Regions from separate parts of the Nonomuraea sp. NPDC054003 genome, predicted to be linked through region 1. Evidence: riboswitches for the same ligand, from Rfam matches in the RefSeq annotation. Region 1 holds a riboswitch; the other holds the start of a gene.
What was found. A riboswitch is a leader RNA that binds a small molecule or an ion and turns the genes downstream of it on or off. The one in region 1 is predicted to bind cyclic di-AMP.
Positions count from the first base shown of each region.

Region 2: linked by a shared signal. The riboswitch ahead of ACZ6YG_RS17805 (hypothetical protein) and the one ahead of ACZ6YG_RS14695 (glycoside hydrolase family 25 protein) in region 1 are both predicted to bind cyclic di-AMP.

Region 1 covers NZ_JBVJKR010000005.1:199,171-206,068, forward strand. Annotated here, with positions in the region: gene ACZ6YG_RS14670 (family 20 glycosylhydrolase) at 1-1,975, shown strand, start outside; gene ACZ6YG_RS14675 (class I SAM-dependent methyltransferase) at 1,965-2,465, opposite strand; gene ACZ6YG_RS14680 (cupin domain-containing protein) at 2,581-2,961, shown strand; gene ACZ6YG_RS14685 (MerR family transcriptional regulator) at 2,958-3,335, opposite strand; gene ACZ6YG_RS14690 (hypothetical protein) at 3,407-3,784, shown strand; gene ACZ6YG_RS14695 (glycoside hydrolase family 25 protein) at 3,828-4,598, opposite strand; cyclic di-AMP (ydaO/yuaA leader) riboswitch at 4,610-4,743, opposite strand; gene ACZ6YG_RS14700 (bifunctional polysaccharide deacetylase/glycosyltransferase family 2 protein) at 4,967-6,898, opposite strand, start outside.
Region 2 covers NZ_JBVJKR010000006.1:277,584-284,481, forward strand. Annotated here, with positions in the region: gene ACZ6YG_RS17790 (erythromycin esterase family protein) at 1-113, shown strand, start outside; gene ACZ6YG_RS17795 (rod shape-determining protein) at 120-1,142, opposite strand; gene ACZ6YG_RS17800 (DUF5302 domain-containing protein) at 1,303-1,503, shown strand; cyclic di-AMP (ydaO/yuaA leader) riboswitch at 1,658-1,795, shown strand; gene ACZ6YG_RS17805 (hypothetical protein) at 1,981-2,826, shown strand; gene ACZ6YG_RS17810 (alpha/beta fold hydrolase) at 2,865-3,728, shown strand; gene ACZ6YG_RS17815 (hypothetical protein) at 3,855-4,226, opposite strand; gene ACZ6YG_RS17820 (roadblock/LC7 domain-containing protein) at 4,249-4,623, opposite strand; gene ACZ6YG_RS17825 (hypothetical protein) at 4,653-5,453, opposite strand; gene ACZ6YG_RS17830 (roadblock/LC7 domain-containing protein) at 5,457-5,834, opposite strand; gene ACZ6YG_RS17835 (DUF4032 domain-containing protein) at 6,006-6,898, opposite strand, start outside.

The DNA.
Region 1 (6,898 bases):
CTCCGCCGAGCCGGTCTCGTACGTGCGCGTGCACGGGAAGCAGCGCTGGGCCGCGTACGGTTACTCGATCTCCGAGTTCGAGATCTGGGACGGTCCGCCCGCCGCCCCCGAGCCCACGCTCGGCCTGCTGCCCAAGCCGGTGTCGCTCACCGAGACCGGCGGCGCCCCGTACACGCTGCACCGCAACACCCGCGTCCTGGCACTCGGCGACGGCGCCCAGGCGCCCGCGAACCACCTGGCCCGCCTGCTGCGCCGGGCCACCGGCCACAAGCTGACGGTCGCCGCCGCCGGCCGCGGCCCGGCGCCCATCGTCATCGAGGTCGGCGCCGGCAAGGCGCCCGAGGGCCACGAGGCCGAGGGTTACACGCTGTCGGTGACCGCCGCCGAGGTGCGTATCCGTGCCGCCACCCCGAACGGCGCGCTCCACGGCGTCCAGACGCTCCGCCAGCTCTTCCCGCAGTGGGCCGAGTCGGGCGAGGTCGTCGGCGCCGAATGGACGGTGCCCGCCGTGGAGATCACCGACTACCCGCGCTTCGCGCACCGCGGCATGATGCTCGACGTCGCCCGCAGCTTCTACCCGGTGGACGAGGTCAAGACCTACATCGACGCCGCCGCCCAGTTCAAGGTCAACCGCCTGCACCTGCACCTGACCGACGACCAGGGCTGGCGCATCGCCCTCGACGACCCGGCGAGCAACCCGTCCGGCATCGACTACGGCGCCCTCACCGAGGTCGGCGGCGCCACCGCGATGACCGAGCGGGGCACCGAGCCCGGCATCACCGGCTTCTACACCAAGGCCGACTACGCCGAGATCGTCCGCTACGCCGGCGAGCACGGGATGACCGTCATCCCCGAGGTCGACCTGCCCGGCCACGTCAACTCGGCGCTGCACTCCATCCCGCAGCTCAACACCCCGGGCGCGCGGCCGGCACTCAAGCCGGGCGAGACCACCGTCCCGCACAACGGCACCGGCGCCGTCGGCTACTCCTCCCTGGACGCGCACAGCTCGGTCACGTACGAGTTCGCCGAGCACGTGCTCACCGAGATCGCCGCCATGACCCCGGGCCCCTACCTGCACATCGGCGGCGACGAGGCGTTCTCGACCAGCCACGCGGACTACGTCAAGATGGTCGACGCCTTCACCGGCAACGTGCGCGCCCTCGGCAAGACCGTCGTGGGCTGGAACGAGTACGCCGGCACCGCGCTGCCGCGGGACAACGCGGTGGTGCAGTTCTGGAACGGCAACCGGAACGCCGTGGCCGCCGCCGTGAACGACCGCGGCGCCCAGGTCGTGCTCTCCCCGGCCGCGCACGCGTACGTGCCGCAGAAGCAGGATTCGCGCCAGCCCGAGGGCGGCACCTGGGCGTGCGGCGGGCCGTGCGGCCTGGACCGCCACTACAACTGGGACCCCGGCACGTACATCCCCGGCATCCAGGAGAGCAGCGTGCTCGGCGTGGAGTCGGCGGTGTGGGGCGAGTTCATCCGCCGCGTCGAGCAGGCGCAGTACTACGCCTACCCGCGCCTGATCGCCACCGCCGAGGTCGGCTGGACACCCCAGGACCAGCGGGACTACGCCGACTTCAAGAACCGCCTGGCGAAGATGGGCGGCAGGCTGACCGTGCAGGGCACGAACTTCTTCCCGACCGCCGACGTGCCTTGGCGGCTGGAGATCCTCGGCGGATCGGTGAGCACCCGCACCGGCCGGCCCACCGGCGCCTCCTGGACCCTCACCGCGCCCGGCCACACCGCCGCCGGCCTGGAGGCGGCCGTCACCTGGAGCGACGGCGTCCAGGAGCCCGTGACCCCGGCCACCACCAGGGAGGGAAGCATCCCCGGCATGCGGATCAACGCCGCCTTCACCGTGACCTCGGCCAGGACCTTCAGCCGGCCCGGCACCTACACCGGCACGCTGACGGTCCGCACGCCGGGCGGCGCGCCCGTCACGGGGGACCTGACGGTCACCGTCACGGGGTGAGCTCACCCTTCAGGCACAGCAGGAGACCGCGCGTCAGGGTGGTGGACGTGAAGCCGGACCCGGCGAGCGCGGCCTGGACCTTGACCGCGATCTCCTGCGCCTTGGCGGCGCCCGGCGGCTCGTAGAACAGGTGGAGCGAGCCGCCGGGCGCGAGCGCGTGCTTGACCGCCGCCAGCTCGGCGGCGGGGGAGCGGGTCCAGAAGACGTTCACGTTGACGGCGAACACCTTGTCGTACGGGCCGCCGGGCAGCCCGCCGCCGTCGAGCTCGGCCTGCTCGATCACCGCGGCGCCCGCCTCGACGTGGCGGGCGTTGCGCTCGCGTGCGGCCTCGACCGCCGTCGCCGACCGGTCGATCGCGGTGACGGAGGCGGAGCGCTCGCAGAGCAGTCCGACGGCGACGCCGCGGCCGCAGCCGATCTCCAGAACCCGCTCGCCCGGCCGCGTCTCCAGGGTCTCGACGGCCCACAGCAGCCTCTCCGGCACCTTCATGACGGCGAAACTAGCACCGCGCCCGGTGTCCACCTGCCGGACATTACGTTTATGTCAGCTTTTGTCCTGGCAAGAGTCATACGCCAGCTTGAACCGCGAGACACAGGAGCCGACCGTGCACCATTTCGCGATCGCCACCGTCGCCGAAGAGAGCACCGACTTCCGCCGGGTCCTGTGGACCGGGGAGAAGGTCCAGGTCGTCACCATGACCATCCCGCCGGGCGGTGAGATCGGCGAGGAGGTGCACGAGGACACCGACCAGATCCTCACCTTCGTCTCCGGGACCGGAGAGGCCCGTGTCGGCGGTGAGGTCCGTCCGGTGAAGGCGGGCGACCTGGTCGCCGTCCCGGCGGGCACCCCGCACAACTTCGTCAACACCGGCGCCGCACCGCTCGTGCTCCACACGGCGTACGGGCCGCCCGAGCACGCCGACGGCACCGTGCACAAGACCAAGGAGGAGGCCGACCTGGCCGAGGCCGGCGAGGGCTCGCGCTAGAAGGACAGGCCGGTCGGGAAGCGGCAGTCGCCGGAACGGCAGTCGGCGAGGCTCCGGGCGGCGAGGTCGCGGGCCCGGGCCAGCTCGGCGATCCTGGCGTCGATGCGCTCCACCACCGCTTCCAGCCGCCACCGCTCGCTCGCGCAGGTCGCGCCGCCCGCGTCGTGGGAGCGCAGGGCGCCGGCCACCTCGTCCAGCGTGAAACCCAGCTCCTGCAGGGCCTTGGCGGCGCGGATCCTGGACACCGCCGACGCGTCGAACACCCGGTAGCCCGACGGTCTGCGCCCCGCCGCCGGCAGCACGCCGCGGCGCTCGTAGAAGCGGACCGTGTCCACGCTGACCCCGGCCTCGCGGGCCACCTCGCCGATCTTCACACCGCTCTCCTCTTGACTCTGGACCTAGGTCCAGACTCTACGCTCCGGAAGTGACGGAAGGAGAGCACATCATGGACACCCCACCGATCGTCTGCGACATGACCACCGCCCGCGACACCCCCGAGGAACGGCTGGCCGAGTACCGGCGGCTGTTCGGCGAGGCGCTCACCGGACGCGAGCGGACCGCCGGGGGCATCCGGTTCCGGTTCCGCGCCGGTGACGGGGTCGAGGAGTGGGTACGGGATCTCGCCGCGCGGGAGAAGGCGTGCTGCGCGTTCTTCGCCTTCGAGGTCACGGCGCCGGGTGACGAGGTGATCTGGGACGCCGCCGCACCCGATGACGCGGGGCCGATCCTGGAGGAGTTCTACCTGCTGCCGGAGACGGCGGTGGGCCCGGCCGAGCTGCTGCGGCGCATGGAGGAGCGTGGGCTCAGGATCCACCAGGGCTGAGACGACTGTGACGCCTCCCTCGCGGGAGGCGTCACAGAGCGGGTCAGGCCGGACGGCCCAGGCTGCGGAGCTGGTCGGGGGTCAGGGCCGAGACGTTGTGGTCGATGGGCTTGTCGGAGTACTGGTGGATGGTCCACGACTTCCAGTCCGCCGGCGGGGTGATCTCGCCCTTGGGCTTGCTGTAGTGGGCCACCCAGAGCGGGTACTCCGACAGTCCCGCGCCGTAGGTGTCGGCGAAGTGCCAGCCGCTGTAGAACAGCGGCGTGACGCCGGTCTTGGCCTTGACGTGCGACAGCCAGGCCTTGGCCCAGGCGTTCACCTCGGAGACGGACCTGCCGTTGGTCGTCTCCAGGTCCAGCACCAGCAGGTCGCCGGGCTTGGCGGGCTGGGAGTTCACCACCGAGAGGAAGTGCTCGGCCTCGGCGATCGGGTTGTTGCGCGGGTGCGCGTAGTGGTAAGCGCCGCGCACGATGCCCTTCTTGTCCAGCTCCTGCCAGTGCCGGGCGAAGGTCTTGTCGGTGAAGCCGGTGCCCTCGGTGGCCTTGATGATGCCGAACTCGGCCGGGCTGGCCTCCCAGTCGTGGTCGGGCTGGTAGTTCGACACGTCCTGCCCGTACGTGAGCTGGGCCGCCTGCTGTTGGGCGATGGCCGGGTTCGGCTCGACGGGGGCGGCGGCGCCGCCGGTGGCGGCGATGGCGGTGCCGGTCACGCTGGCGACGGCGGTGGTCCCCGCCAGCAGCGCGCCGGCGAAGGCGTACTTGAGACGGTTGCTGGGACGGTACTTCAGCGCAGCGGCAAGCTGAGGCTTGGGCATGAGGAAATGACTCCTTGCTTCCATGCCGCCTACCGGGTTAGCTGACGGGTTCGGAGTTGGAAGTCCCCTACGGACGCTGGCGTCCGATTCACCCCAGGAAGTGGGTCCCCGGCTCCGCGAGACGCGGATTCGGCGGCCGTGCGCTGCCCTGGCGTGAGGGGGACACCGTCAGGACAGCGCACGGTCCGGTCAATCGATGCGGCAACAGAGTTGGGGTATCACCGCGAATACGCAAAAGGTATATATGCAGACAAAAATATTGCAAGTATGACATATCCGGTTTGGCGGTTCGGGCCCGGGGTACAGCCCCCGAAACCCCTTGTACGTAAGGGAATCCGGCCTCCGGGTAAAATCTCCCGGCGGTGCCGTCACGGCGCCGCGAAAGTGCCCTGCCTGCGCACCGTGTGCCAGCGCAGCCGCACCCCGAGCAGCGCGGTCGCCACCGACTGGAACACCACCAGATACATCAGCTGCCGGTACACCAGCTGCTGCAGCGGCAGCACCCACAGCGCCGACACCCGCTCCCGGTCCAGCCGCAGCGCGTACCAGCCCGCCGCGGCCTGCACCACCACGAACCCGGCCCACACCGCCACCGCCGGCAACGGGTCGCCGACCGCCGTGTGGTAGACGGCCATCAGGTCCACCACCGGCGCCAGCAGCGGCAGCAGCACGTGGAACAGCGCCAGGTAACCCAGGCAGCGGCGGCCGAACGGACCCGGCTCGGCCAGCGCGCGGCGGTGCTTCCACATCGCCTGCATCGTGCCGTAGCACCAGCGGTAGCGCTGCCGCCACAGCTGCCCCAGGGTCGCGGGCGCCTCCGTCCACGCCAGCGCCCGCTCCTCGTACACCACCCGCCAGCCCGCCCGGCACAGCGCCATCGTCAGGTCGGTGTCCTCGGCCAGCGTGTCGGTGCTCACCCCGCCGAGCCCGACCAGCGCGCCGCGCCGGAACGCGCCGATCGCCCCCGGCACCGTCGGCATGCAGTCGAGCAGCTCGAACGCGCGCCGGTCCAGGTTGAAGCCGATCACGTACTCGACGTGCTGCCAGCGGCCGATGAGCCCGCGCCGGTTGCCGACCTTGGTGTTGCCGCTCACCGCGCCCACGCGGGGGTCGGCGAGCCGGCGCACGAGATGCCCGATCGTGTCCGGCTCGAACACCGTGTCACCGTCGACCATGACGAGGAACTCGTGGCGCGCGTGCCGGATGCCGGTGTTCAGCGCGGCGGCCTTGCCGGCGTTGTCCTGCCTGATCACCCGTACTCCCGGCAGCCGCGGCCCGGCGGCGGCCTCGGCGGTGCGGTCGGTGGAACCGTCGTCCACCACCAGCACCTCCACCGGCCCGGGGTACGCGGTCGCGACGAGCGAGCGCACGGTCGCGGCGATCCCCGCCTCTTCGTTGTACGCGGGCACGATCACGCTCACCCCCGGCGGGCGTTCCCAGGTCAGGGCCGGTCCCGGACCCCGGGAGCGCCGGGCGTGCACCCGGGCCAGCACCACCAGGAGCAGCAGCCGGGCCAGCGTCAGCACGCCGGTGGCGAAAAGCACCCACCACAGCGCGTCCGTGAACGCGTTCGCCGCGCGCTGCGCCAGGCCGAGCGCGGCGCCGGCGATCCGCTCCGGCTGCGCGGCCGGCCGGTGCGCCGACGGCATGCCGAGCGCGGAGGTCAGCGTCTCGGCGCGGTAGCCGGCCCGGTCCAGCCGGTCGAGCAGGCGGCCGACGGCCTCGACCGTCTGGGCGCGGTCGCCGCCGGAGTCGTGCATCATCACCACCGCCCCGCGCCCGCCCCGCGGGAACGCGGCCCTGGCGATACCGGCCGCGCCCGGCCTGCTCCAGTCCTCGGTGTCGAGGTCGGCCAGCGCGATCAGGTAGCCCTCGCGGCCGAGCATCGCCAGGGTGTCCCACTGCTCGCCGGTGATGGCGTCAGGGGTCGAGGAGTACGGGGGGCGGGCCAGCATCGTGTGCAGCCCCGTCGCCCCGGCCAGCGCCTTCTGGGTGAGGTTCAGCTCCAGCTCGGCCCGCCAGGCGGGGACGGCGGACAGGTCGGGATGGGTGTAGGTGTGGTTGCCGATCTCGTGTCCCTCGGCGACGATCCGGCGGGTCAGCTCCGGATGGGCGGCGATCTTCGAGCCGACCGTGAAGAACGTCGCCTTCGCCCCGTGCTTCTTCAGCGCGTCCAGCACGAGCGGCGTCCACTCCGGGTCGGGCCCGTCGTCGAACGTCAGCGCCACCGTGCGGGCCTTCGGGCGGGCGCCGGCCGGCTTCTCCCCGGTCAGGTCGAGCACCGGGCCGCTGCGGCGCAC
Region 2 (6,898 bases), on a different contig from region 1:
GCGCCACGGCCGGGCGCTTCTCGTACAAGCTGACCTTCACCCCGGCCGTGCTCGGCGCCGCCTTCGACGGGCTCGCCTACATCGCGCACGGCACCTGTTCGACCCCGCTGTAAGGGTTGTCACAGCGGGGGCCGGGGGCCGATGGCGCCCAGGCGGTCGGCGTATCTGCCGAGGCCGAGTGCCATCGACTCGACGGGCCGGTCCGCGCGCCGCACCGGCACGCCCATGGCGGCGCGCAGGCGTCTGGCCAGGCCGCGCAGCAGCGCGCCGCCGCCGGTCAGCACCGCCCCGTGCGCGGCGACGTCGGCGGCGAGCTCGGCGGGGCAGCGCTCCAGGGCCGTCGCCGCCGCGCGGGCGATGGCGTCGGCCGGCGCCCGGGTGACCTCGTACAACTGCTGGACGGGCAGCCACGCGACCCGCTCGCGCCGCGACTCCGGGTCGAGGCCGCGGACGATCACGTGCCGGTCCAGCGGTTTCCAGGACGGGCCCGCGCGGAGCTTGGCCGCCTCCGCCTCCGCCTCGCCGACCAGCAGCCCGTGCTCACGGGCGACCAGGGTGGCGATCGCCGCGTTCACGGCGTCGCCGCCGGCGTGGACGGTCCCGGCGGCGACGACGGCGCCGCAGGCGAGGATCGCGATCCTGGTCAGGTGAGGGCCGATGTCGACGATCATGCGCCCGGCCGGCTCTGTCACCGGCAGCCCGGCGCCGAGCGCCACCGCGACGGCGTGCTCCACGAGGTACACCCGCCTGGCGTCCGCCTCGTAGGCCAGGTCGCGCACGGCCGAGCTCAGGATGGGCGGGGCGCCGTCGGGCAGCGCCATCACCAGCCGCGGCCGGGCGTACGGGTGCCCGTGCACCTTGCTCAGGAAGTGCTTGACCAGCCGCCCGGCGAGCTCGCCGCCCTCGCGCACCGGCCAGCGGGCGATCCCGTCGTCGTGCCGTACCGCCCGCGTGCCCGCCCCGCTGGCGGCCGAGCACGCCGCGTACGCGTCCGCGCCGAAGAGCGTGCGGCCCGTGGCCGCGCAGGCCGCCGCCATCGACGGCTCGTTGAGCACCACGCCCAGGCCGGGGGCGTAGATCTGGGTGGTGGCCGTGCCGAGATCGATCGCGAGATCCCGGCCGAGGAACGCGAGCGGGCTCACCGCCGCGGCTCCGGGGGGTAGAGCTGCATGTCCGTGGTGTTTCCTCGATCGGGTCAAGGCAACACCAAGTGGCCGGCGCGCGTCCCGCCGATGATCCCGGTTATGCGCTGTCAAGGCCTGCGTGCGAAGCTGGAGGCTGTACGCACATCAGGAGGCCCTCATGGCGGAAACCCCGGAGCCGGAAGTCGACGAGACTCCCGAGGACGAGATGAAGCGCAAGTTCCGTGAGGCACTGGAGCGCAAGCGCGGCCAGCAGGCGGGATCTGGCGGCAGTGGTAGGGGCGCCGACCATTCCAAGATCCACGGAGCCCACGGCCCGGCTGCCGGCAAGCGGTCCTTCAGGCGCAAGAGCGGCGGCTGAATCTGGGTGTTCAAGGGGGTACGGCATGCCGTACCCCCTTTTTCTAGGTAGATCTTCGCCCGAATCATGGGCTTACCTTTGCGTTTGTCCGATTTGCTCGCTAGATTGGTCGGCGTTACCAGGCAGTGACCTTGGCTCTTCACCAGGAAGAGGCGGCTGCCTGGCGCCGAATCCCGCTCCCCCGCGGGAACCGGGGACCCACCTTCTGGGGTGAATCCGGCCCATGCGGCCGGTAGGGCATCTCCACGTCCGAACCCGTCAGCTAACCCGGTAGGCGAGATGGAGAGGACGTTTTCCTGTGATGAATCACCGCGCCCGTCCCCCCTACCGCGGGATGTCATCGGCCGCCGATTGAGCGGCACCATTTCCTGATCTTCCTTTCGCGCTCCCACCGTAGCGTCCGTACGGCTTGATGCCCGGCTACGTCGTTCCGCGAGCGCATCTTTGCTGTTGCCTCACAAAGGACTTCTGTTTTTCATGTCTGCTCGTTTCAGCATGCGTTCCATCGCCGCGATCGTCGCCGCCGCCGGCACGCTGGCGCTCGGCTCCGGCGCCGCAGCTCACGCCGACACCGACAAGGGCACGGAGAAGGTCCTGCTCCAGGGCGAGACCACGGCCTCCTACTTCTGGGACGACGGCTCCGGCCGCGCGGGTGACACCGGCCTGCCGGCCAGCGGCAAGCCCATGCAGAAAGGCATGGCCGCCAGCCCCAGCTGGCCGCTGCTGACCGAGGGCTACGTCGTCTACAAGGGCAAGAAGGCGCCGTTCTTCGTCGGCGACCGCGGCCCGGGCGTCCCGTCCAGCAAGGGCATCATGCTCGACCTGGACGGCAAGACCTTCGCCGACCTGACCGGCGGGAAGTTCAACCCGCGCACGCTCATGGTGGACGGCAACGGCGGCAAGGGCCACATCGAGGTCGAGTACGTCATCACCAAGTGGGGTGACGGCCTGGGCCTGAAGAACCACCCGGTCGCCTTCTCCGAGGGCGCCTACAAGCGCATGGACCGCAACCCGGCCGCCCCGCCGGTCCTGGCCGGGGACAAGGCGGACGACAAGGCGGACAAGAAGGACGAGGAGAAGGCCGTCGCGGGCCAGTCCGGCAGCGACAAGGCCGAGCCCGTGAAGACCAGCCCCGTGAAGGCCGACCCGGTGAACCTCGTCAAGGCCCCGGCCGAGCCGCAGCCCGCCGCCGGCGGCGCCGAGGCGGCCGCGGCCACCGAGCGGAGCAACGTGGCGGGAGCCGCCGTGGCCGGCGGCGTGATCCTCGTCGGCGGCGGCCTGGTGCTGAGCCGCGAGCGCATCCGCAAGCTCGTGCGCCGCTGACCTTTGCGTCACCACGATTAGAATGTCATTCTAGAGCCGTGACCTCGACCGCATCGGCTCATGGAATCGACATCGCGTACGAGAGCTTCGGCTCTCCCGACGGGCGCCCGCTCCTCCTGATCATGGGGCTGGGCGCCCAGCTCATTCACTGGGACGACGAGCTGTGCGAGCAGCTCGCCGAGCAGGGGCACCATGTCGTCAGGTTCGACAACCGCGACGCCGGGATGTCCACCCACCTCCACGAGGCGGGCGCGCCCGCACCGGGCAAGCCGGCGCCCTACCTGCTGGACGACATGGCCGCGGACACCGCCGGGCTGATGGACGCCCTCGGCTGGCCGGCCGCGCACGTGATGGGCGCCTCGATGGGCGGCATGATCGCCCAGTCGCTCGCCATCCGGCATCCCGAGCGGGTGCTCACCCTCATCTCGATCATGTCGACCCCCGGTGGCGCGGTCGCCCCGCCGAGCGAGAGCGCCCGGTCGGTCCTGTTCGCCAAGCCGGTGACCACCCGGGAGGAGGCCATGACCCAGGCGCTGGCGACCTGGTCGGTCATCGGCTCCCCGGGGTACGAGCTCGACCGCGAGCGTGTCCAGCGGCTGGCCGGGGAGGCGTTCGACCGCGGCCACGACCCGGCGGGGTTCGCCCGGCAGCTCGCCGCCATCATGGCGTCGCCCGACAGGACCGAGGCCCTCACCCGGCTCAACGTCCCGGCGCTGGTCATCCACGGGGCCGACGACCAGCTCGTCCCGCTCTCCGGGGGGCAGGCCACGGCAGCGGCCATCCCGGGCGCCGAGCTCAAGGTCTTCCCCGGCATGGGGCACGACCTCCCGCGGGCGCTCTGGCCGGAGCTCGTCGAGGCCGTCACCAAGCTCACCGCCGGTCACGCGGGCCCGGCCCGCTGATTGCGATACAGCTGGAAGGGGCGCACCTCGCGAAGCGCCGGGAGGCTGCCGCTCGCGAGATGCGCCCCGGCGGCGGCACGCGCTCGCCGCGCCCGGACGCGTGCCGCCGGGTTCTCGGGGGAGGGGTCAGACCTCCAGCTTCTCCTCGATGCCCTTGAGATGGTGCCTGGCCAGGGCCAGGTTGGCCCGGCCGCGGTCCAGGGCCAGGTAGAGGAACAGGCCCTTGCCGCCGCGCCCGGAGATCGGCCGGATGATGTGGTACTGGCCGCCGAGCGTGATGAGGATGTCCTCGATGGCGTCGTTGAGCCCGAGCGAGTCCATCGTCCGGAGCTTCGCCTTGACGACCTCGGTGTTGCCGGCCGCGGCGACCTGGAGGTCCAGGTCCTTGGACCCGCCCAGGGCGCCGAGCGCCATGCCGCTGCCGTGGTCCACGATGGCGGCGCCGATGGAGCCGTCGATCGCCATCATCTCCTTGAGAGAGATGTCCATGCTGGCCATGCTTTCCTCCGATCAGGAATGGTCACTTCTTGCCTGCTGCCACCGCCGCCACCGCGGCGGCGGTCTTGCGCCCCTCCAGCCGGAGCAGCCCGAGGTTGGCGCCGGGCTCAGCCAGGACTGTGAGGACGACAGTGGGGCCGGCGGCGTAGAACGCGGCGTGGCCCGCGCTGCCGGAGACGAGCGTCTCCTCCAGGTCGCCCCGCCCGGCCAGGATCATCATGCGCCGGCTCATCGCGAGCAGCGCCGCGGCCAGCGCGGACACGTGCTCGCTGGTGTCCTCCGCCAGGTCGCAGGCGATCGTCAGCCCGTCGATGGTGGAGGCCACGCTCCCTTTGACGTCGGCCGTCCGTTCGCGCAGGAGAACCATCTCCTTGAGCACCTCTTGACGCAGTTCCACAGATGGCCTCCTCCTGCGTGAGGGGAACCTCACGTCAGCTCCTCCAACGCCTTCCTGAGCCGCAGCAGCAGCTCGATGTCCGTGGGATCCCCGGTGACGACCGGGCCGAGCGGGCCGCCGGCGGTGGCGTCCGCCCTGTGCCGGGCGACGTCGAGCCGCTTGACCCGCCTGGGCAGCGGCTCCGTCCCCTCGGCCGCGACGATCAGGCCCGCCGCCGCCAGCCTGCGCACCGCCAGCAGGACCGCGTAACCGGACCGGCCCAGCCGTTTGGCCAGCTCCAGGGGAGTGGCCTCGCCGTCGGCCCCGATCGCCACCTCCCACTGCACGTCGCTGAGCGTCACGCTCTGCCCGGGCATCCGCCGCGCGGCGCGTACGGGGGAGGTGTCCAGGTCGGCCCGCGGCCACGTCTCGGCGAGCCGTGCCCGGCGGCGCGCGCACTCGCGCACCAGGCCGGGCACGTCGAAGTACCAGCGCCCGCCGAGCCAGTGCCCCTCGCCGGGCCGGAACCTCGGCCGGGCGCCGGTCACCGGCAGCAGGAAGAACGCCGCGTCCAGCACCGCGCCGAGCACGCAGTACTGCAGCTCGCCGAGCGTGACCCGGCCTTCCTCCAGCAGGCGCTCGGTGCCGCCGTCGGCCTGCAGCCTGCGCAGCGCCGACTCCGGCACCCGGCCACCGGCCGCGAGCAGCCGCTCGGCGCCGGGCACCTGCGCGCAGGTCATGTACGTGATGCGCCCGTCGTCGAGGTAGACGGTGCCGGCGCGGCCCACCCGCAGCGCACCGGTGGCCCGTTCCTTGGCGAGGCCGGCCAGGAGCGTGTCCAGCGACGGCATCGGTCACGCCAGCAGCTGCTCGGAGATGGTGCGCAGCCGGTGGCGGGCCAGCGCGATGTTCGACCGCTCCATGTCGAGGCGCACGTAGATCACCAGCGGCCCCTCGAACAGGGTGTCCATCAGCCTGATCAGGTGGTGTCCCTGGTCGGTGCTGATCAGCAGGTCGCCGATGCGCACGGTGTCGCCGGGACAGGCCCGCGAGAGCCCGTCCATGCTGGCCCGCAGCATCTCGGTCAGCGCCGCGGCCGCCTTGTCGGCGTCCACGCCGCGGGGTTGCCCGCTGAAGGACACGGCCATGCCGCTCGTGTGATCCACGAGCATCGCGTCGAGCGCTCCCGGTATGGCCATGACTTCGGTCAGGCAGCTGTCGAGTGCGAGCACGGTGGCCTCCCTCGCCGTCATGCGGACGCGGACAGCTTAGGGATGCCAGAAGAGACGGAAATGAACGGCGATAACGTGAGCCGTACCGAGATGAAGTTGTCTACGGCTGAGGCGAAGAAAAACCCTACTGAGAGGGATAATCCCGCGATTTATGAGGAAATGACAAAGGCCTCAGGGAAGGTTATTCGCATTCGGTTCCGTCGCCTCGTCCGGAAGGAGCGCCTTCTCGTCGGGCTTGAAGACCAGCACCTTGTCCACGTACGACTTGACCGCCGCGGCCAGCCCCACATCGCTCCCGGCCGCCTCCGACAGGTACCACCGGTGGTCGAGGATCTCGTGGAACAGCTGCGGAGCCTCCAGCTTGCCGCGCAGCCCGGCCGGGATGGCCGCGATCGTCGGCTGGAACACCTCGGCCAGCCAGCGGTGCGCCACGATCGCCTCGTCCTCGTGCCGCAGCCCCACGGCGACCCGGAACCCGTCGAGGTCGTTGAGCAGCCGCCTGGCCTGGTTCTCCTCCGCGTCCAGGCCGGTCAGCCGCAGCAGGCGGCGCTGGTGGTGCCCGGAGTCGACCACCTTGGGGCGGACGATCAGCCGGCCGGTGCCGACCTTGCGCCGCACCATCATCTCGGCCACGTCGAACCCGAGCAGGTTCAGCCGCCGGATCCGCTGCTCCACCCGGTGCCAGTCGACCTCCTCGATGATCTCGTCCTGGGTCAGCTCGGCCCACAGCCGGTGGTAGCGGCTGACGATGTCCTCGGCGGTGTCCATCGGGTCGATCGACGGATGGAGCAGGCCGCCGGCCTCCAGGTCGAGCATCTCCCCGAAGATGTTCAGGTGCGCGGCGTCGATGTCGCCGAGCCGCTGCCCGTCGCTGAGCATCGGGTGCATCTCGCCGGTCTCGGCGTCGACCAGGTAGGCGGCGAACGCCCCCGCGTCGCGCCTGAACAGCGTGTTCGACAGCGAGCAGTCGCCCCAGTAGAACCCGGTGAGATGCAGCCGCACCAGCAGCACGACCAGCGCGTCCATCAGCCGGGTGAGCGTGTCGGGGCGCAGCGTCCCGGACA